3 regions of the Streptomyces sp. NPDC102462 genome follow, and region 3 is predicted to be linked to each of the others. Evidence: riboswitches for the same ligand, from Rfam matches in the RefSeq annotation. Region 3 holds a riboswitch; each other region holds the start of a gene.
What was found. A riboswitch is a leader RNA that binds a small molecule or an ion and turns the genes downstream of it on or off. The one in region 3 is predicted to bind cyclic di-AMP.
Positions count from the first base shown of each region.

Region 1: it holds a riboswitch for cyclic di-AMP, as region 3 does, so the genes downstream of both, ACIRFL_RS31795 (M23 family metallopeptidase) here and ACIRFL_RS42680 (peptidoglycan DD-metalloendopeptidase family protein) in region 3, are expected to answer to the same signal.
Region 2: it holds a riboswitch for cyclic di-AMP, as region 3 does, so the genes downstream of both, ACIRFL_RS29870 (M23 family metallopeptidase) here and ACIRFL_RS42680 (peptidoglycan DD-metalloendopeptidase family protein) in region 3, are expected to answer to the same signal.

Region 1 is NZ_JBIWKB010000047.1:56,686-63,621, forward strand. It holds gene ACIRFL_RS31775 (DUF5998 family protein) at 1-4, opposite strand, end outside; gene ACIRFL_RS31780 (GNAT family N-acetyltransferase) at 286-3,177, opposite strand; gene ACIRFL_RS31785 (HPr family phosphocarrier protein) at 3,353-3,634, shown strand; gene ACIRFL_RS31790 (GntR family transcriptional regulator) at 3,816-4,511, opposite strand; gene ACIRFL_RS31795 (M23 family metallopeptidase) at 4,700-5,452, opposite strand; cyclic di-AMP (ydaO/yuaA leader) riboswitch at 5,464-5,622, opposite strand; gene ACIRFL_RS31800 (M16 family metallopeptidase) at 5,854-6,936, opposite strand, start outside.
Region 2 is NZ_JBIWKB010000042.1:17,738-24,673, reverse strand. It holds gene ACIRFL_RS29880 (alpha/beta fold hydrolase) at 1-623, shown strand, start outside; tRNA gene ACIRFL_RS29875 (tRNA-Met) at 696-769, shown strand; cyclic di-AMP (ydaO/yuaA leader) riboswitch at 1,123-1,282, shown strand; gene ACIRFL_RS29870 (M23 family metallopeptidase) at 1,290-2,333, shown strand; gene ACIRFL_RS29865 (aldo/keto reductase) at 2,510-3,454, shown strand; gene ACIRFL_RS29860 (PrsW family intramembrane metalloprotease) at 3,520-4,839, opposite strand; gene trmB (tRNA (guanosine(46)-N7)-methyltransferase TrmB) at 4,891-5,757, opposite strand; gene lhgO (L-2-hydroxyglutarate oxidase) at 6,689-6,936, opposite strand, start outside.
Region 3 is NZ_JBIWKB010000112.1:4,640-11,575, forward strand. It holds gene ACIRFL_RS42670 (tyrosine-protein phosphatase) at 1-485, opposite strand, end outside; partial or broken gene ACIRFL_RS42675 (hypothetical protein) at 698-879, shown strand; cyclic di-AMP (ydaO/yuaA leader) riboswitch at 1,159-1,316, shown strand; gene ACIRFL_RS42680 (peptidoglycan DD-metalloendopeptidase family protein) at 1,321-2,286, shown strand; gene ACIRFL_RS42685 (SGNH/GDSL hydrolase family protein) at 2,546-3,331, shown strand; gene ACIRFL_RS42690 (MBL fold metallo-hydrolase) at 3,911-5,095, shown strand; gene ACIRFL_RS42695 (metallophosphoesterase) at 5,165-6,385, opposite strand; partial or broken gene ACIRFL_RS42700 (DUF475 domain-containing protein) at 6,864-6,936, opposite strand, start outside.

The DNA of each region.
Region 1 (6,936 bases), on a different contig from region 3:
CCATCCTAGTCCGTGGGCGCACAGGCTCCGCCCCGGTCGCCGGCACCGCCCCGGCGGCCGGCCCCGGCCACGAAAGGCCCGCCCCGCCAGAACGGTCCCGAACACGGAAAAGCCGAGCTTGCGGGGCGGCTCCGGGCACGGGAAAGCCGGTCCACCAGGGCGGCTCCGGGCGCGCGTGAGCCGAACCGGCGGGGCGGGACCGGGCGCGGGTGGGCCGGGTCGGCAAGGCGGGTCCGGACACGGGCCGGACGGGGTCGGGCCTGGTCGGGATGGGTGTGGGCGGGATCAGTATGCGGGGAGTGTCCGGGGGCCGAGGTCGTCGCGGGCCGGTGGGGGCGCGAGCCGCACCGTGGCGTCGAGGACGCTCAGCCCGTGCGGGGCGACGACCACCGGCTCCAGGGTGACCGCCACCACCTCGGGGTGGTCGTCGACCAGCCGGGAGACGCGCAGCAGCAGTTCCTCCAGCGCAGGCGTGTCGGCCGGTGCGGAGCCGCGCCAGCCGAACAGCAGCGGTGCGGTCCGGATGGCGCGCACCAGCGAGGTCGCGTCCCGGTCGGTCACCGGGATCAGCCGGTGCGCCGTGTCACCGAGCAACTGCGAGGCGGCCCCGGCCAGTCCGAAGGAGAGCACGGCCCCGGCCGCCGGGTCGATCACGGCCCGTACGACGGTGTCGACGCCCCGGGGTGCCATCGGCTGTACCACCGGGCGCAGTTCGGCGGGCTTTCCGAACAGCTCGGTCAACTCGGCGTAGGCGCGGCGCAGTTGCTCCTCGTCGGCCAGGTCGAGGCGTACCCCGCCCAGATCGGCGCGGTGCCGCAGATGCGGCGCGGTCGCCTTGAGGGCGACCGGGTAGCCAAGGGAGCGGGCGGCCTCGGCGGCGGCGTCGGGGGTGGGGGCGGCAAGCGCGCGGCGCACATGGATGCCGTACCGCCCGAGCAGTTCGCAGGACTGCTCCTTGCCGAGCGTGCGGCCCTGTCCGCGCGTGAGCAGGCCGTCGATCAGCTCGGCGGCGCCCTTCTCGTCGATGTCCTCGTACTCGGGCACTTTCCCGGGCTCGGCCGCCTCGCGCCGCCACTGCGCGTACTTGACGGCTTCCGCCAGCGCCCGCACCGCGCGTTCGGCCGCCGGGTAGGCGGGTATCAGACGGGAGCCCTCGCGCGGCGCTTCGGAGGCGGTGCCGTCCCGGTCCCGCGGCACTTCGGATGCGCTGCTCTCCCGGCCCCTCGGCGCGGGGGGCGGCTCCTGGGCCGGGGCCGGCGGGGTGGTGCGGACCTCGTCCGCGGGGGCGTGCGGCCCGGCCTGAGGTGCCGTACCGGCCGCCGCCGACAACGCCTCGGCGAGACCGCCGAGTTCCACGTGCACGACGAGCACGGGCTTCGCGGGGGCCGCCGCGGCGGCGGACCGCAGGGCCTCGGCCAGTTCCGCGTCACCGGGCGGGCCCGCCCCGATCGCCGGGATGGCCGTGACGACGACCGCGTCACAGGTGTCGTCCGCGAGCGCCCGGGACAGCGCCCGGTGGAAGTCCCGTGCCGTGGCCCCGGTCGTCAGGTCCAGCGGCCGCTCCGGGCGCAGCCCCTCGGCCAGGCACCGGTCGTAGGTGAGCAGCCCCAGCGACTCGGAGTTCCCGAGGATCGCCACCCGGGGCCCTGCGGGCAGCGGCTGGCGCGCGAGGAGGAGTCCCGTGTCGACCAGTTCGGTGATCGTGTCGACCCGGACGACGCCCGCCTGCCGCAGCAGCGCGGACACGGTCGCGTGCGGCAGCCGGGTGGCACGGACCGCGTGGCCCTGTGGCGCGGTGCCGGCCCCCTGGACCACGACCAGCGGCTTGGCCGCGGCCGTCCGGCGCGCCAGCCGGGTGAACTTGCGCGGGTTGCCGATGGTCTCCAGGTACATGAGGACGACGTCGGTGTCGGGGTCGTCGTACCAGTACTGGATGAGGTCGTTGCCGGAGACGTCCGCCCGGTTGCCGGACGACACGAAGGTGGACACGCCGGTGACGCCGGTGACGCCTCCCCCGCGCCGGTGCAGCCGGGACAGCAGGGCGATGCCGATCGCCCCGGACTGGGCGAACAGGCCGATCCGTCCGGGGCGCGGCAGCTCGGGCGCGAGCGAGGCGTTGAGCCGCACCTCGGGAGAGGTGTTGATGACTCCGAAGGCGTTCGGCCCGACGAGCCGCATGCCGTACGTGCGCGCCTGCCGGAGGAGGGCGCGCTGCCGCTCGCGCCCCTCGGGCCCGCTCTCCGCGTATCCGGCGGAGAGCACCACGAGACCCTGCACGCCGTGTGCGCCGCAGTCGGCGACCGCCTCGGTGACCTGTTCGGCCGGGACGGCGACGACCGCGAGGTCCACGGGGCCGGCGATGTCCCGGACCGAGCGGTACGCGGGTACGCCGTCGACCTGTTCCAGTTCCTCGGGGAAGGCCGTGTTGACGGCGTACAGGCTCCCGGTGAATCCGGCGTCCCGGATGTTGCCGAGGACGCCGCGGCCGACGCCGCCGGGCGTGCGGCCCACGCCGAGGACGGCGACGGAGCGGGGTGCGAGCAGCCGGCGCACCGACCGCGCCTCGGCGCGCTGCTCCCGCGCACGCTGCACGGCGAGCGAGCGGTCGGTGGGTTCCAGGTCGAACTCCAGGCGTACGACGCCGTCCTCGAAGCTGCGCTTCTGGGTGTAGCCGGCGTCCCTGAACACCTTGATCATCTTGGTGTTGGCGGGCAGCACCTCGGCGGCGAAGCGACGGATGCCGCGCTCGCGGGCGACGGCGGCGATGTGCTCCAGGAGGGCGGAGGCGACGCCGCGCCCCTGGTGCGCGTCCTGCACCAGGAAGGCGACCTCGGCCTCGTCCGCGGGGCCGGTGGCGGGCGCGCCGTCGGCGCCGATGCGGTCGTAGCGTACGGTGGCGATGAACTCGCCGCCGATGGTGGCCGCGAGTCCCACCCGGTCCACGAAGTCGTGGTGCGTGAAGCGGTGGACGTCCTTGGCGGACAGGCGGGGGTACGGCGCGAAGAAGCGGTAGTACTTCGACTCGTCGGAGACCTGCTCGTAGAAACTGACCAGGCGGTCGGCGTCATCAACGGTGATGGGCCGGATGCGCGCGGTGCCGCCGTCGCGCAGTACCACGTCCGCCTCCCAGTGGGCGGGGTACTCGTGCCGGTCGCGCCGGTCCGCCGGGGTCTGCATGGGCCCCAGAGTACGGCTCGCCAATGACAACGTCGCGAGGCAGTCTGTGGGGGACGGAGTCGGGCCGAGGCCGCGGTCCGACGACACGCCGGAGCGGGCGACAGGCCCGCTCCGGGCTCGCTTCACCATATGGAAAACTGGTCTAGACAACCTGAACACCGAAGGGCAGCAACACATGGCTGAGCGCCGCGTCAACGTCGGCTGGGCCGAGGGCCTTCACGCCCGTCCCGCCTCCATCTTCGTCCGAGCCGCCACGGCCGCAGGCGTCCCGGTGACGATCGCCAAGGCCGGGGGCACCCCGGTCAACGCGGCCTCGATGCTGGCCGTGCTCGGCCTGGGCGCCCAGGGAGGCGAGGAGATCGTCCTCAGCTCCGACGCCGAGGGCGCGGACGCGGCCCTGGACCGGCTGGCGAAGCTGGTCGCCGAGGGCCTGGAAGAGCTGCCCGAGACCGTCTGAGCCGGTTCCCGAAGCCGCGTCGTCCTGAAAAGGCGACGCGGCTTCCGCGTTTTCACGGCCGGCCGCAGGAATTCGCAGCCGACTTACGCCGCAACAGCCGGCCATAAACCGGGGCACAACAAAAAGAGGCGACGGCAGGACCCCCTCTCCCGAATTCCCCTCTTTGTATACGGCGCCCGTGTTAATTCCGCAGACTCGGCATGTTTACGACGTGTTGCGAATTCCTCACGCGCTCGGTGCGGTCGGCGCCCGGGGAGAACCGCAGCCGGTGCGCGGCCGACGCGCGCTCGGTGTGCAGGGCCATGACCGCCCGCGCGCGCTCCGCGTCCCCGCGCGCCACCGCGTCCACGACGGCGCCGTGCTCCGCCCAGGACTCGACGGGGCTTGCGGGCGACTCCACCACGTACATCCAGGCGATCTTGTGCCGGAGCTGGGTGAGCGTCGAGGTCAGGGCTTGGCTGCCGGTGGCCTGGGCGAGCGTCACGTGGAACCAGCCGCCGAGGGAGCGCAGATCCTCGCTGTTGCCCCGCCTGGCCCGCTCCTGCCCCAGCCTGACCAGGCCGCGCAGCACCTTGAGGTGGGCCTCCGTGCGCCGCTGGGCGGCCCGGGAGGCGCCCAGCGGCTCCAGGAGCAGGCGCATCTCCAGCAGGTCGGCGGCCTCCTGCTCGGTGGGTTCGGCCACGCACGCGCCCGCGTGCCGCCGCGTCACCACGAACCCCTCCGCCTCCAGGGTGCGCAGGGCCTCGCGGACGGGGACGCGCGAGACGCCGTAGCGGCGCGCGAGCAGTTCCTCGGTGAGCCGGCTGCCGCGCTCGTAGACACCGGCGACGATGTCGTCCCGGATCGCCGTGCACACCGAGTGCGCCGGAATACGCATGACCGACCTCCGCCTTAATCCCCGTGAAACGCCGACGATTGACGTGTGTTCCGTGACTCTATGGCAATGAGCCGGAATTTCCGATGGCGGGCCGGAATCCATGGATATTTTTTGGACATCGGGGCGTCCGAAACGACGAAAACCCCGGCTCGCGAGCCGGGGCCGCGGCGCCCGCGCGCCGCCGGTCGTCAGACGTTCACACCGTGCTTGCGGAGATAGGCGACGGGGTCGACGTCGGAGCCGTACTCCGGGCTCGTCCGCGCCTCGAAGTGCAGGTGCGGACCGGTCGTGTTGCCCGTGGAGCCGGACAGCCCGAGCTGCCGGCCGGGAGTGACCCGCTCGCCCACCGAGACAGCGACGGACGACAGATGGCCGTACTGGGTGTACATGCCGTCCGCCATTCGGATCACCACCTCGTAGCCGTACGCGCCGCCCCAGCCGGCCGACACGACGGTGCCGGAGCCCACCGCGTGGACGGCGGTGCCGGCCGCGGCGTGGAAGTCGACGCCGGTGTGGCTGCCGGAGGACCACAGGGAGCCGCCGGTGCGGTATCCGGTGGAGAGGTAGGAGTGCGCGATCGGCGCGACGAAGGCGTTCAGCCGCCTGCGCTCGGCCTCGCGGGCGGCCCGGACCTCGGCCGCGCGTTCCGTCGCCGCCCGCCGCGCCGCCGCCTTGCGCGCGGCCTCCTCGGCCGCCTTCTCCTCGGCGGCCTGCCGCTGCGCGGCCGCCTGGGCGCCGATCTGCTCGGCGACCGAGTCGCCGATGCCGACGACGGGGGTGAGGCCGGTCTGCTCCGCGGTGGTGGCGGCGTGCGCCGGACCGGCCGCGAGGGTGCCCATGACACCGGTGGCGGCAAGGGTCGCGACGCCCGCGGCGCGGGAGGTGGTGCGGTGCATCCGGGTGGAACGGCGGTGCTTCCCGGTGGCGCGGGTGAACGCCATGGAGTGACGGTCCTTTCCTTCCTTGTCGCCTACCGGGTTAGCTGACGGGTTCGGAGCAGGAAGGTCTCCTACGGGAGGCCGCGTGCCGCGCGGACTCCCGATTCACCCCAGGGACTTGGGTCCCCGGCTCCCCTGGCTCGCGCCGTACGGGGACTCGGCGATGGCTGTCCGGTGCCGCGGGCGCGGCGCACTGCCTGACGAACAGCCCGGACGACGCTAAGGGGGACAACTTTCCATCCCCAAACCGAACCGGGTGTTTGTAGCGCATCCCACAGGGCAGACAGGCAACCTCCGCCGCAATTCGGGCATCCCGCGGGAACGGAAGGGGCCCTGACGACCGGGGCGGTCTGCCACGGCCGTCAGGGCCCCACGCGCGTGTGCGGGTCCTCGGACTGCTCCGCCTACTCCGCGGACACCACGTGCACCTCGCCGATGCCCAGCGCCTCGGCCGGCTCCTTGATCTGCGCGGCGTCGCCGACCAGGACCGTCACCAGCCGGTCCACCGGGAACGCGTTCACCACCGCGGCGGTGGCCTCCACGGTGCCCGTCGCGGCCAGCTGCCGGTACAGGGACGCCTGGTAGTCGTCCGGCAGGTGCTGCTCCACCTGGTCGGCGAGCGTGCTCGCCACGGCCGCCGCCGTCTCGTACTTCAGCGGCGCCACCCCGACGAGGTTCTGCACGGCGACGTCGCGCTCGGCGTCGGTGAGACCTTCCTCGGCCAGCGTGCGCAGCACCGTCCACAGGTCGGCCAGCGCGGGACCGGTGTTCGGGGTGTCCACGGAGCCGCTGATGGCGAGCAGCGAGGCACCCGTGCCGTCGGGGGCGGACCTGAGGACCTGGCCGAAGGCGCGCACTCCGTAGGTGTAGCCCTTCTCCTCACGCAGGACGCGGTCCAGCCGGGAGGTGAGGGTGCCGCCGAGGCAGTACGTGCCGAGCACCTGGGCGGGCCAGACCCGGTCGTGCCGGTCGGCGCCGACGCGGCCGATGAGCAGCTGCGTCTGGACGGCGCCGGGGCGGTCCACGATGACGACCCGGCCGCGGTCGTCGGCGCTCACCGACGGCACCGGCCGCGGCTGGGACGCGGTGCCGGTCCACGCCCCCAGGGACTCGCCGAGCAGCGCGTCCAGATCGATGCCGGTCAGGTCGCCGACGACCACTGCGGTGGCCGTCGCGGGCCGTACGTGCCGCTCGTAGAAGGCGCGCACCGCCGCCGCGTCGATCTTGGCGACGGTCTCCTCGGTGCCCTGGCGCGGACGCGACATGCGCGAGGCGGCCGGGAACAGCTCCTTGGAGAGTTCCTTGGCGGCGCGGCGGGACGGGTTGGCCAGCTCGTGCGGGATCTCGTCGAGGCGGTTGCGGACCAGCCGCTCCACCTCGCTGTCGGCGAACGCGGGTGCGCGCAGGGCGTCGGACAGCAGCCCAAGGCCCTTGGCCAGGCGGGAGGCCGGGACCTCCAGGCTCAGCCGGACGCCCGGGTGGTCGGC
Region 2 (6,936 bases), on a different contig from region 3:
GCCCGACGTCGGCGGCCACGATGGCCGACGCCGTCATCGACTGGATCCGCGCCACCGTCGGCGACCGGCCCTTCGCCGTTCTCGGGCAGTCCTTCGGCGGGCAGATCGCCCGCGCCGTGACCGCGCGCTTCGGTGAGCAGGTGCTCGGCTCCGCGCTGCTCGTTCCCGTCGTCCGCTGGGGCGCCGAACGTACCCTGCCCGACAGCACCGTGGTCGAGCGCGACGACGCACTCCTTGCCCGCCTCGCCCACGAAGAGGACCTTCAACTGTTCCGTGCCGTGATGGCCCGCCACACCGAGGAGAGCTGGGCTCTCTTCGAGGAGCACATCCTCCCCGGCTGGCGGGTGCACGACCGCCGTGCCGCCGCCGAACTCGACGCGGACTTCCTCCTGCCGCAGTGGCCCGAGAGCCCGGGCGTGGTCCACCACGGCCGGCATCTTCTGCTCACCACACGTCAGGACGCCCTCGTGGGCTGGCGTGACCAGCTTGCCCTGCTCGACCACTACCCCCGCATGACCGCTGTGGTCCTCGACGGCGCCGGTCACAACCCGCAGGTCGAGTGCGCACCCGCGGTCCGTGAGGTGATCGGAGGCTGGCTCGACACCCTTCCGCGACCGAACTGAAGGCCGCGCGGGTCCGGGGGGTTATCCGTGTGCTCGCGGTCCTGCGCATGGCGTACACTGGTGGAACACCGACGCGGGGTGGAGCAGCTCGGTAGCTCGCTGGGCTCATAACCCAGAGGTCGCAGGTTCAAATCCTGTCCCCGCTACTGAAGGCTCAGGGCCGGAATCCAGTACATGGATTCCGGCCCTGAGTTTTTTCCGCCCACGGTGACGCGGCTCGCTCACGGATACGCGACCCGCTCACGGTCACGAGCCCACCGTCACGAGCGGTGATCGGACGACCGCCCTCCGCATAACAACTGACACACCGTCAAGTCCCATGGGTTGCCCGAGTTTCCGTGCGCCAGGGGCCAACTCGCCCGGTTTTCGCCGGTCATGGGCGGTAAATTCCCGTCCGAAAGCGTTAACGATCAAGTGGAACGGCTTGGAATCTGCCCGCCGGGTCTATTAACGTTCGATAACGCAGCGCGGTCGTCCCAGCCGTCACAAGAGGCGGCTCCGTGCTCACGCGCCGAATCCCGCAAGGGAACCGGGGAACCACCACCTTGGGGTGAATCACGCGGACACCGCCGTGGAGACACGGCCGGTATACGCGCGTAGGAGACCTTCCTGCTCCGAACCCGTCAGCTAACCCGGTAGGCGGAGGAAGGAAAGGAGCACGCCCGAGTGGCGTCCAACCGGCCCGCCCCACAAGCCCCGTTCGCGCCGAGCCAGTACGGCACCGAGACCTTCGGCTACGGCACCTACCGCACCGACGAGGGCCCCTGGGAGGAGTGGAACCCCACCGAGGACTCCATCCGCCCGCTGCGCGGCCGGCACCGCGTCGCCAAGCAGCGTGGCGGCGGCGGACTCGCCCGCAGCTCCGCGGTCCTCGGCGTCGGCGTGATAGCCGCCGTCGGCGCGGGGGGCATGGCGAGCGCCAACACCGGCAAGCCGCCGGTGTCCATCTCCATGCCCGACCTGCCCTCCGTCGGCTCCCTGCTCGGCGACGGCGCCGGCGCCCAGGCCACCAAGGGCTCCGCGACCGCCCTGAGCAGCGTCGGCGTGACCGAGGCCGACAGCGCCGAGGGCACCGCCGACGCCGGCGAGGCGCTGCGCAACCGCATCATGGCCCAGGCCGAGCAGCAGCAGGGCCAGGCCGAGACCAAGGCCGTCGCCGCGGCCGTGTCCGCCGCCGACCAGGAGGTCGCCGACGCGGCGGCCAAGGCGGAGAAGGAGGCCGCGGCCCGCGCCGCCGCCGCCAAGGAGAAGGCGGAGGCCGCCGCCAAGAAGAAGGCCGAGGAGGCGCGGCTGGCCGCGCTGGCCAAGCAGTACACCCTGCCGACCTCCTCGTACACGGTCACCGGCACCTTCGGCCAGGCCGGCTCCATGTGGTCCTCCGGCTACCACACCGGCCTCGACTTCGCCGCCCCCACGGGCACACTGATCAAGGCCGTCCACACCGGCACGATCACCGAGGCGGGCTGGGCCGGCTCCTACGGCTACCGCACGATCCTCACCCTGGACGACGGCACCGAGCTGTGGTTCTGCCACCAGTCGTCGATCAGCGTCAGCGTCGGGCAGAAGGTCAACACCGGGGACGTCATCGGCCGCGTGGGCGCCACGGGCAACGTCACCGGACCCCACCTCCACCTGGAGGTCCACTCCGGCGGCGCGTCCAGCGGCATCGACCCGATGGCCTGGCTGCGCGGCAAGGGCCTCAACCCCTGACCCAGACGCCAAGGGCCTCAACCCCTGACCCCCCCGGCACATCCCCGCACACCCCCCGGTTCCCCGGCGGTCCTGGCGCCCATCCCCCCGACGTCAGGGCTGCCGGTCCGGTGTTTGCACGGTCTTTGCGTACGGCGCTGGAATCGAGGCTTCCGGCGGGCGCGTTGAACCCGAGTATGACTTCCCTTCGACAACTGGGCCCCTCCGATCTTGAGGTCTTCCCGCTCGCCCTCGGCGGCAACGTCTTCGGCTGGAGCGCCGACGAGCCCACGTCCTTCGCCGTCCTCGACGCCTACACGGCCGCCGGCGGCAACCTCATCGACACCGCCGACTCCTACTCGGCATGGGTCGAGGGCAACAAGGGCGGCGAGTCCGAGACGATCATCGGCAAGTGGGTCAAGGCGCGCGGCAACCGCTCGGACGTCCTGATCGCCACCAAGGTCAGCCAGCATCCCGACTACCCGGGACTGTCCGCCGCCAACATCAAGGCCGCGGCGGACGCCTCGCTGCGCCGGCTCGGCACCGACCACATCGACCTCTACTACACGCACTACGACAAGCCGGACGTGCCGGTCGAGGAGATCATCGGCGCGCTCGACGCACTGGTGCGGGCCGGCAAGGTGCGGCACATCGCCGCGTCCAACATCAGCGCGGAGCGGCTACAGGCGTCCCTTGACTTCTCCGACCGCGAGGGCCTGGCCCGGTACGTGGCGCTCCAGCCGCACTACAACCTGGTCTCACGCGACACCTACGAGGGCCCGCTCCAGGACGTCGCCGCCCGCGCCGGCCTCGCCGCGCTCCCGTACTACTCCCTGGCCGCCGGCTTCCTCACCGGCAAGTACCGCCCCGGTACGACCGTGGACAGCGTGCGGGCCGGGGGCGCGGCCAAGCACCTGCGGAGCGAGCGCGGCCAGAAGGTCCTCACGGCCCTGGACGAGATCGCCGCCGCCCACGGTGTCGCCGTGCCCAGCGTGGCACTGGCGTGGCTCGCGGCCCAGCCGACGGTGGTCGCCCCCATCGCCTCGGCCCGGACGGTGGACCAGCTCCCGGCCCTGCTCGCCGCGGCCGACCTGACCCTGACGCAAGAGGAGACCGACCGCCTCACCCAGGCATCGTCCTGACTCCACGCCCCCCTGCCGGCGTTCGGGGGGCTTCGCGGTGGGGTGGCTCGGGTCGGCGTCCAGGGTTATGACCGGTAAGGGTTGTACGTCGGGTACGACACCGTCGGATGGGCGGGGGGCGGCACCGAGTAGCCGTACGGCGTCGGTGCGCCGGGACCCGGCCACGTCGGCGCGTTCGACCGGGCCGCGTACTCCAGAGCCGGCCGTGCCACCTCCCGCCGCTGCCACAGCTCGGCCAGCAACTCCCGCTCCCGTACGACGAAGTCCGCGCCCGCCCGTCCCCGCCGGCCGCGCTGCCGCAGGAACGCCAGGGACGTCGCGTACGCCTCGTACTGGGCCACCACCCGCGCCGCCTGCTTGCCGAGGTGGTGACCGGCGTAGTCCCGGGCCAGCCGCCGCGCCCCCATCGAGCCCAGCGCGAACGGCTCCGCGGGCCCCAGCCAGCCCGCGAACACATACGCCGGCAACTCCTCCCGCACCATCCGCAGCTCGCGCTGCCGGGTCCAGATCGCCAGCCAGGTCAGCAGCCCGAACGCGGGCACCATGAACGCGCCGTACACGGCGAAGAACCCGTACTCGCCGAAGGTGGACGAGCCGTTCCAGAACGCGTGCATGCCCATGGCCAGCAGCAGCCCGCACAGCGGCAGCAGGACCCGCCGCGCGGGCCCGCGGTCCGCGGCGCGCGCGGCGACGCCGAAGCCGATGCCGGTCAGAACGGTGAAGAGGGGGTGCGCGAACGGGGACATGATGACGCGCACGAAGAAGGTGGCGGCGGTGACGGAGGCGATGCCGCGGTCGCCGGTGAGCTGGTCCGTGCCGAAGGCCGTACCGAGGTAGAGGATGTTCTCGGTGAAGGCGAACCCGGTGGCGGTGACCCCCGCTATCACCACCCCGTCGACGATCCCGGTGAAGTCGCGCCGGCGGAAGAGGAAGACCAGGAGGACGGCCGCGGCCTTGGCCGTCTCCTCCACGACGGGCGCTATGACCGTGGCGCCGAGGGTGTCCGCGCTGGTCGGATCCGCCGTCGTCGTGGCTATCCATCGCGTGGCGAAGCTGTTGGCGACGATGGCTATCAGCGCGGCCGCGCACGCACCCCAGGCGAACGCGAACAGCAGGTTGCGCCAGGGTCCGGGCTCGACCCGGTCGAGCCACCGGAAGGCCGCCAGGAGCAGCGGCACCGGCAGCACGGCGAGCCCCAGGCCGACCAGGAACCCCTCCGTGCCGGTCTGCTCGCGCACCAGCGCCAGGATGACCAGCCCGGAGACCGCGAGCAGGATGATCAGCGCTCCGTAGCGCACCCATCCGCGCTGCCACCAGCGCACGGCCCGGAACGGGCGGTCACCCGCGTCGGCGGGGTACGTCGGGTACGGGGAGGAGGTGGCCACGGCATCGACCCTAACGATCACCTGACGATGGATCCGGTGGGGGAACCGCTGTCATCGCCGTTCTGGCTGCTGCCCCCGGTGCGGTACGCGGCGGAAGAGCAGATCGTTCACGACATGACCCTTGTCCAGTCCCTGGGCCTCGAAACGGGTCAGCGGCCGGAACCCGGGACGCGGCGCGAAACCGCCGTCCGGCCGGGTGTTCTCGAAGTCCGGGTGTGCGGTCAGCACGTCGAGCATCTGCCCGGCGTACGGCTCCCAGTCCGTCGCGCAGTGCACGAGCGCACCGGGCCTGAGCCGGGAGGCGGCCAGCGTGAGGAACTCCGGCTGGATCAGCCGGCGCTTGTGGTGCCGCTTCTTGGGCCAGGGGTCGGGGAAGTAGACGCGCAGCCCGTCGAGCGAGTCGGGGCGCAGCATCTCGCGGAGCAGGATGATGGCGTCCCCGTTCGCCACCCGGATGTTGGACAGCCCCATCCGGTCGGCCAGATTGAGCAGGTTGCCCTGTCCCGGGGTGTGCACGTCCCCGGCGAGGATGTTGACCTCGGGGTCCGCGGCGGCCATCTGCGCGGTGGCCTCGCCCATGCCGAAGCCGATCTCCAGCACCACGGGCCGTTCGTTGCCGAACAGCTCCTCCAGGTCGACGGTCCGCTGTCCGTCGATGTCCAGGCCCCACTTGGGCCACAGCCGCTGCAACGCGTCCGCCTGCCCCGTGGTCACCCGGCTGCGGCGCGGCTGGAAGCTCCGGATCCGCCGCTCGAAGTGCGAGCCGGCGGGGTCGGCCCGGGGACCGTCCGGGAACCGCGGCTCACCCTTGGCCCGGGTGTGCCGGATGGAGACGCCCGGGGCATGCGGGTGCGGCAGCTCACCCGGGGTGGCCGGGTGGGCGCCAGGGGTTTCGGGTGTGTTCACGGAGTCAGCCACAGTGACTCGATTTTATGTGCTCCCCAACAAACCAAACGGCCCCCCAACACCGGCACCGCGTCAAGCGCCCCTGCACAGGACCGCTCACACACCCCGCCAAACAACGCCCACCCCACACTCGGCACGCAGCTCCCCACCCCACCACCTGCAACGCTCCTCCCTGCCCCCCAGGTCCGTCGGGTCGGTCGCGCCTGAGGGTTCTTGCTCCTGCCCGTCGACCGCAGGTTCGCCCGGTGGGCCCCGGTCCGTCCCCGTCCCGTGGGTTCCGGCTCGTCCCCGACGGCTCTCGTTCCTGCCCGACCGTCCAGGTCCGCCCCCGTCCCCGACCACCCCAGGTTCGTCCCGTCGGTCGCGGCTCGCGCCTGAGGGTTCTTGCTCCTGGCCGTCGGCCGTAGGTTCGCCCTGTGGGCCCCGGCCCGTCCCCGACGGCCCCGCTCATGCCCGACCGCCACAGGTTCGCCCCGTCGGCCCCCGCTCCTCCCTGTCGGTCGCGGCCTGTCCCCGACGCCCTCGGCTCCTGCCCGACCGCCCCAGGTCTGCCCCGTCGGTCGCGGCTCCTCGCCGACCGCCCCAGGTCCGCCCAGACCGCCCGACACCGTCCAGGCCGTCCCGGAACCTTCCTGGCCGTCCAGGGCCCTCCCGGCTGCCCTCGGTCCTTCCTGGCGTTCGGGAGCGTCCCGGCCGCCCCGGGCCTCCTGGTCATCCGGAGCCGCCCCGTGTCCGGCACTTTTCCCGGCGGCCCCCGGGTCTTTCCGGTTGTCCCCGGGGCCTCCCCGACCGCTCTCTGTCCGTCCTGGCCGCTCGGCCCCTCCCCGCCCCCGGGTCCGTCCTCGCTGTCCCGGGCCCCCGGTCGCCGGGGTTTCCCGGTCGGGTTTGCGGGGGCTGGGGTTTCCCCGGTCGGCCGGGCGCGTTCGGAGCGGCGGAGGGGGCGTCACACGGCGTCGAGGGCGGTCAGCGCCCTGTGGGCCACCTCTCTTCCGATCGGCAGGCAGGCGGTGGCCGCGGGCGACGGCGCGTTGAGCACATGGATCGCCCGCGGCCCCTCGCGGAGCAGGAAGTCGTCCACCAGCGTCCCGTCCCGCAGCAGCGCCTGCGCCCGCACCCCCGCGGCGGCCCGCACCAGGTCGTCCCGCGTCACGGCCGGCAGCAGTCTGCGCACCTCCATGGCGAACGCCCGCT
Region 3 (6,936 bases):
TCCTTGCCCGCCGCGCAGTGCATCAGCGCCGGGACACTGTCCTCGGCCAGCGCGTGCAGCACCCGGGAGTGCTCGGCGGTGCGCTCCGTGATGATCGAGCGGTACGAGACGATCATCCGGTGCTCGGCCTTGCCGTCGCCGAGCAGCTGCCGCAGCTGGCCGACGTCGCCGTCACGGACCATCGTCCAGAACTCGGCGCCGTCCGCCGGGTCGGTCAGCGGCAGGTTGACGTTGCGTACGCCGGGCAGCGCGACGTCCGGCCCCTCCAGCTCATGGTCGGCGGCATTGCGGAAGTCGAAGATCGTGTGCAGGCCCAGGGAGGAGAGGAACGCGGCGTCGGACTCGGTCGCGTGCGCCAGGTGGCCGCTGCGGAACAGCACGCCGGGGCGCACCCGCCGGCCGTCCGCGGTCGGCAGTCCGCCCAGGTCACGGAAGTTGCGCACACCGGCGAGTTCGGGCTCGATCGACGGGACCTGCTGCGTCACGGAGGCTCCTTTTGGCCGGACCCCGCGACGCGGCTCGTCGACGGGCACGCCGTCGACCATACGACATGGTTTTCCCGCGGCAACGAGTTGTCCACAGGAGTCGCCCCACGGGCCGTAGCACTTGATGACGTCGAGGCGTGAGCGCAGTCGCGGGCGCTTGTGAGGTCCGACGACGGACAGCGCCGAGGACGCCCGTACCTGGCTCCTGAGTGGCGCAGCGGTACGGCGAAACCGTTCCGGCGCCGCGGCTGCGCGGACTTGATCCGTCGGTGTCGTACGAATGCCGCGAAACGGATGAAATTCACCGTGACGCGGTGCTGTTGCGCCACGGGCCGGGTGCACCGGACTCCGCGGCGATCTGGACGCCACGGCCCTTCGGCTGCGCCACGCCTGACCCTTCTGACCGAATTGCGAGTTATGCGTTGGAGGGCGTGAGGAGCGTCATAGCCGTGACAATGCGTCGCCCGTCATGACCACGTAATGCACGGGCGCCTTGCGGGACTTGGGAAAGCCCGCAAGGCGGACATGCACGGACGGTGACCGGGAATTCCCGTGACGGATCAAGAGAAACGCGCACCGGGTGAAGCCGCTCCTTGTCCGTTCGCGTCCCGCTCGCTTACGTTCGCCACCAATCCGGACGGACCGCCGAATCCTGCCGCCGCCCGGATCCCCGACACACCACTCACCCGTGCACGGCAGGAGCGGGGGACCCACCAGGCACGACTGCCTGTCCCGGTCTCCGGGACGGCTAGGGGTGAAGCCGCGCCATGCGCGGCCGGGCAGCTCCAGCCCGAACCCGACAGCTCACCTCGCAGGCGCCGGAGAGGAATTCGCCATGCCCGCGAAGGGTAAGCACCGCCGTCCCAAGACAAAGCGCCTCACCCGCTCCATAGCCGCTGCCGGAACCGGCGGCGCCGCGCTCGCCCTGCCGCTCATCGGCGCCGCCGGGGCACATGCCGCCACCCCCGAGACGGCACCCCACGCCGCCGCGCAGCAGTCCGTCCAGTCCGGCACCGTCGAGAAGAAGGCGGCCGCCGCGGACTCCGGCACCCGGACCTACTCGGTGCGGCCGGGCGACTGGCTCGCCAAGATCGCCGAGGAACAGGGCGTCAGCGGCGGCTGGCAGCGGATCTACCAGGACAACCGCGAGGCCATCGGCGGCAACCCCTCACTGATCCACCCCGGTCTGAAGCTCGCGCTCGGCGAGCGGGCCACGACGGGGACCGGCTCCTCGTCCACCGAGCCGTCCTCCGCGAAGTCCTCGTCCGACGGATCCGCCGAGTCCACCGGGTCCAACAGGGCCGACGGGTCCGCGCGGCAGTCGACGCCGCCGGCGTCCGACACCTCGGCCGACAGCGCTCCGGTCGCCCAGAACACCGGGACCGCCGCTGCCACCGGCTACGGCCTCCCCGTCGACGGCGCCCGGATCGGGACCGCCTACCGCACGGCGGGCGGCATGTGGTCCAGCGGCTACCACACCGGTGTCGACTTCGTCGTCCCGACCGGCACCTCGCTCAAGGCGGTCGGCGCGGGCACCGTCGTCTCCGCGGGCTGGGGCGGCGCCTACGGCAACCAGGTGGTCCTTCAGCTCAGCGACGGCCACTACGCGCAGTACGCCCACCTGTCGCAGCTGTCCGTCTCGGCCGGCCAGACCGTCACCCCGGGCCAGCAGGTCGGCCTGTCCGGCGCGACCGGCAATGTGACGGGCCCGCACCTGCACTTCGAGATCCGCACCACGCCGAACTACGGCTCGGACGTCGACCCGCTCGCCTACCTCCGCTCGCACGGCGTCACCGTCTGACAAAGCGGTCTGACAAAGCGCCACCCCATACGGCGAGGGCCGCACCGGGAACCCGGTGCGGCCCTCGCCGTATGGGCCCCCGAGGCACGGCAATTCTCCGCCCAACACCCCCGCCCTCCGGCCTATTCCCGCGTTGGGAGACTCTTGGGGAGTGTCTTATCTCACCGTTCGTCAACCCCTTCCTACGATCGCGTAGGTCACATCCGAAGGGGAATCATGGGCCGACGTGGCAGACGATTCGAAGAGTGACAACACAGCGGTGATCGGGTCGTACGTGGCGGTGGGGGACAGCTTCACCGAGGGCGTCGGCGACCCAGGCCCCGACGGGGCGTTCGTCGGCTGGGCCGACCGGTTCGCGGTCCTGCTCGCGGACCGCCGGCCCGAGGGCGACTTCCAGTACACCAATCTCGCCGTGCGCGGGCGGCTGCTCGACCAGATCGTGGCCGAGCAGATCCCCCAGGCGGTCCAACTCGCGCCGGACCTCGTCTCCTTCTGCGCGGGCGGCAACGACATCCTGCGGCCCGGCACCGACCCGGACGAGGTGGCCGAGCGTTTCGAGCGCGCCGTGGCCCGGCTCACCGCGGCGGCCGGCACCGTCATGGTGACGACCGGCTTCGACACCCGCGGCGTGCCCTTGCTCAAGCATCTGCGCGGCAGGATCGCCACGTACAACGGGCACGTCCGGGCCATCGCCGACCGGTACGGCTGCCCCGTGCTCGACCTGTGGTCCCTGAAGGCCGTACAGGACCGCAGGGCCTGGGACGACGACCGCCTCCACCTCTCGCCGGAGGGGCACACCCGCGTCGCCCTGCGGGCCGGCCAGGTCCTCGGCGTCGAGGTCCCGGCCGACCCGGAACAGCCCTGGCCGCCGCTGCGGCCCCGCGGCACCCTCGAAGTGCGCCGCGACGACGTCCACTGGGCCCGCGAGTACCTGGTCCCGTGGATCGGGCGCCGGCTGCGCGGCGAGTCCTCGGGCGACCATGTGACGGCCAAGGGCGCGCTCTCCCCGGACGACATCAGGACGCGCATCGCCTCCGTGGCCTGAACCGCCGGGGCGGTGACCGTGCCGGGTCCCCGCCCTGGCGCGCGCGCCGCTCGGCGCAGCCGTGCCGGTTCCCTGCCTGGGTGCGCGTGCCGTTCGGCGCAGCCGTGCCAGGTCCCTGCCCGGGTGCGCGCGACGTTCGGCGCAGCCGTGCCGTCAGCGCCTCCCGGACCAGACACAGTTCGCAGGAGACCGCCTGGTCCACCCACACCCAGCGCCGGGACCGCGGCACCGCGCCCGGGTACGACGTGTGCCACACGGCGAGCCCGCCCAGCAGGGCCGTCAGACACCGCCCCGCGACCGCCCCGCCGTGCCCGGGCAGGCAACTCGCCCCTCGGCCTGCTCGACGGCGGCCCGCGGCAGTGCCTCGTGCCGCTCGGCCGCGCACTCGCCACGGTCACCCGCACCTCACCGGCTGCCAGGGCTTTGTGGAGGCGGTCACCCCGCGGGCGCTCGGTGCGCGACCGATCGACCCCGCGTCGGCCCCCGCGCCGACGCGGGCGTACGACCCCGGGTACCGCCGGTGGCCCGCCCGGGGATTGACCATAATGGAGGACTCCACCGACTCCACCAGGAGGTACCGTGTCCGGTTTGCGTTCCCTGAGCTCCGGGCTCCGCGCGTTGCAGCCCGCGGCCTTCGGCGCTGACCCGGGCGGGGCCCGCCTGGCGCGCATCCGCACGTCGCCCCACTTCAAGGACGGCGTCTTCCAGAACCCCGGCGGCCCCGCCCGGACCCGGCCCTCCGGTTCGATGCTGGACTTCGCCAAGGTCTACTTCGACCGGGACCAGCGGCCCCGCCGCGCCCCGCAAGGCGCGGTCCCGGTGCACGCCACCACCCTCGCCGACCTGTCCCGGCCGCCCGCCACCGGGCTCCGGCTCACCTGGATGGGCCACTCCAGCGTGCTCGCGGAGATCGACGGGCACCGGGTGCTCTTCGACCCCGTCTGGGGCGAGCGCTGCTCCCCGTTCGCGTTCGCCGGGCCCAAGCGGCTGCACCCGGTGCCGCTGCCGCTGGCCGCGCTCGGCCCCGTCGACGTCGTGGTCATCTCGCACGACCACTACGACCACCTGGACCTGCCCACGATCAAGGCGCTGGCCGGCACGGACACCCTGTTCGCGGTGCCCCTCGGCGTCGGCGCCCACCTCGAACACTGGGGGGTGTCCGCCGACCGGCTGCGGGAGCTGGACTGGCACGAGTCGACCCGCGTCGGCGGGCTCACCCTCACCGCCACCCCGGCCCGGCACTTCTGCGGTCGCGGCCTGCGCAACACGCAGCACACCCTCTGGGCGTCCTGGGCCGTCGCCGGCGACCGGCACCGGATCTACCACAGCGGCGACACCGGCTACTTCGAGGGCTTCAAGGACATCGGAGCCGAGCACGGCCCGTTCGACGCCACGATGATCCAGATCGGCGCCTACAGCGAGTTCTGGCCGGACATCCACATGACCCCCGAGGAGGGCGTGCGCGCCCACCTCGATCTTCAGGGCGGGCGGGCGCACGGGGCGTTGTTGCCGATCCACTGGGGTACCTTCAACCTGGCCGCCCATGCCTGGGCGGAGCCGGGGGAGTGGACGCTGGCCGCGGCCGACGCGGTCGGCCAGGCGGTCGCGGTCCCCGTTCCTGGCGAGCCCTTCGAGCCCGCCGGGGACCTCCCCACGCGTCCCTGGTGGCGGGATGTGTCCCTGCCGCTGAACCGCACGTGGCCCGTCCCGGAGACGGCCCCGAAGACGACCCCCGACGACCTCGACCTCGTGGGCGAGGGCTGACCACGTCTGTCGGCGCCGTACCCCTCAGCTCAAGGGCACCTCCGAGCGGATGTGTTGGCTCGCCCAGTGCTACGGCGAGGTGGGCAGGTGGGGGCTGCGGAGCACTAGCAGGGTGATCTCGCTGGGGGCGAAGACGCGGAACGGCGGGCCCCAGAAGCCGGTGCCGCGGCTGGTGTAGAGGAGGGTGCGGGGGCCGTGGTGGCTGAGGCCGGCGAGGGCGGGCTGGTCGATGCGGACGAGGTGGTGGAAGGGCCAGATCTGGCCGCCGTGGGTGTGGCCGGAGAGCTGGAGGTCGATGCCGGCGGCTGCCGCCCGGTCGACGAACTTGGGCTGGTGTGCCAGGAGCAGGACGGGTAGGTCCGGGTCGGCGCCGTTCAGGGCTCCGGCGAGGTGGGCGCGGTGGCCTGCCAGGCCGGAGGACTCGGCGGTGACGTCGTCCACGCCGGCGACCACGAGGGTGTCGCCTCCGCGTTCGAGCAGCAGATGGCGGTTGCGCAGCGGCTCCCAGCCCAGCTCGTCCATCAGGTCGACCCAGCCCTGGGCCTCGCTGTAGTACTCGTGGTTGCCGGTGACGTATACCCGGGCCCAGGTGGCCCGCACGGTACCGAGTGGGACGGCCTGGGCGCGACGGCGTTCGGCCGTGCCGTCCGCGATGTCGCCGGTGTGGCAGACCAGGTCGGCTTCCAGAGCGTTCACGGTCTCGCACACCCGTGCCGACCAGCGAGCGCGATCGAGTGGGCCGTAGTGGGTGTCGGTGATGAGGACGACACGGAGGCCGTCCAGCCCGGCACCCAGTCGCGGGAGTTGTACGTCGAGTCGGCGCACGCGTGGCACGCGGCGGGCCTCGGCGTACCCCCAGGCGAGCAGTACGGCGGTTACGCCGAGGACGGCCCATGTGACGATTCGGGCGCGGTCCTGACTCTCGCCGACGCCTGCCACGGTCAGGGCGAGCCGCAGGAGGACGCCGAGCAGAACGGACCAGGTGAACAGGACCCAGCTGGTGCCCAGCAGGGTGTCACCGATGATCGCGGCCCGGTCCTGCTGGCGCCGGCCGTGGCCGCGCACCATCGCGAGCGGCATACACAGGAGGCCGACGGCGAACAGGGCGGTGCCGGTCAGCGTGATGGGCAGCGGCCAGTGCTGGCCGGTGTACAGAAGCACCCCACAGGGCACGGCCCACAGCAGGAAGGGGGCGATCAGCGGGATGTAGCGCATCAGGCGGTGCAGTCGGCTCTGCCGCGGCGCTTGCGCTTCCCCCTCGGCGGGCCGGGTGTCGCTGGTGTCGGTCACGCTTCCCCTCTCTGGCCAGGCTGCGCGTCTCGCGCACTGTATCCGGTCGTCCTCGGGCCGGCCGGACCGGCGTTCATGAGAGCGACCCCTGGGGGCGAAGGGTTCTCCAGCCTCAATACCGGTAACTCAGGGGCGTTCGCTTGTTATGGCGTGGCAGGAGCGGGTCGGCCGAAGTCGTCCGGTGAGCGGTTGTCGGACCGGCTGACCGGCGGGTTTGCAGGGCGCGCGGCGTTGGCGTACGCCGAGGCCGGCCACGGCGATCAGCATGAGGGTGAGCAGCACCGCCATCGCGATCGGGCTCGGCCGACGGGAAGTTGGCCAGGTCCGCGTGGATCTCCAGCTTGTTGCCCGAGGTGTCGAAGGACTCACCCCGCCCGCCGGCCTCTTCTCGGCGTGCCGTTCGCTCGCAAGTGCATCGGGTTCGTGCTGCACGCCTCCCCGGAATCCGCCTCGTTCGACACGGCCGCCCGCAACATGATCAGTGCGTGGAGGCCATGGCCCTGGTGTCGTCGCCCGGTCCCTCGGCCGCGGCGAGGGTGCGGTTGCGGCGG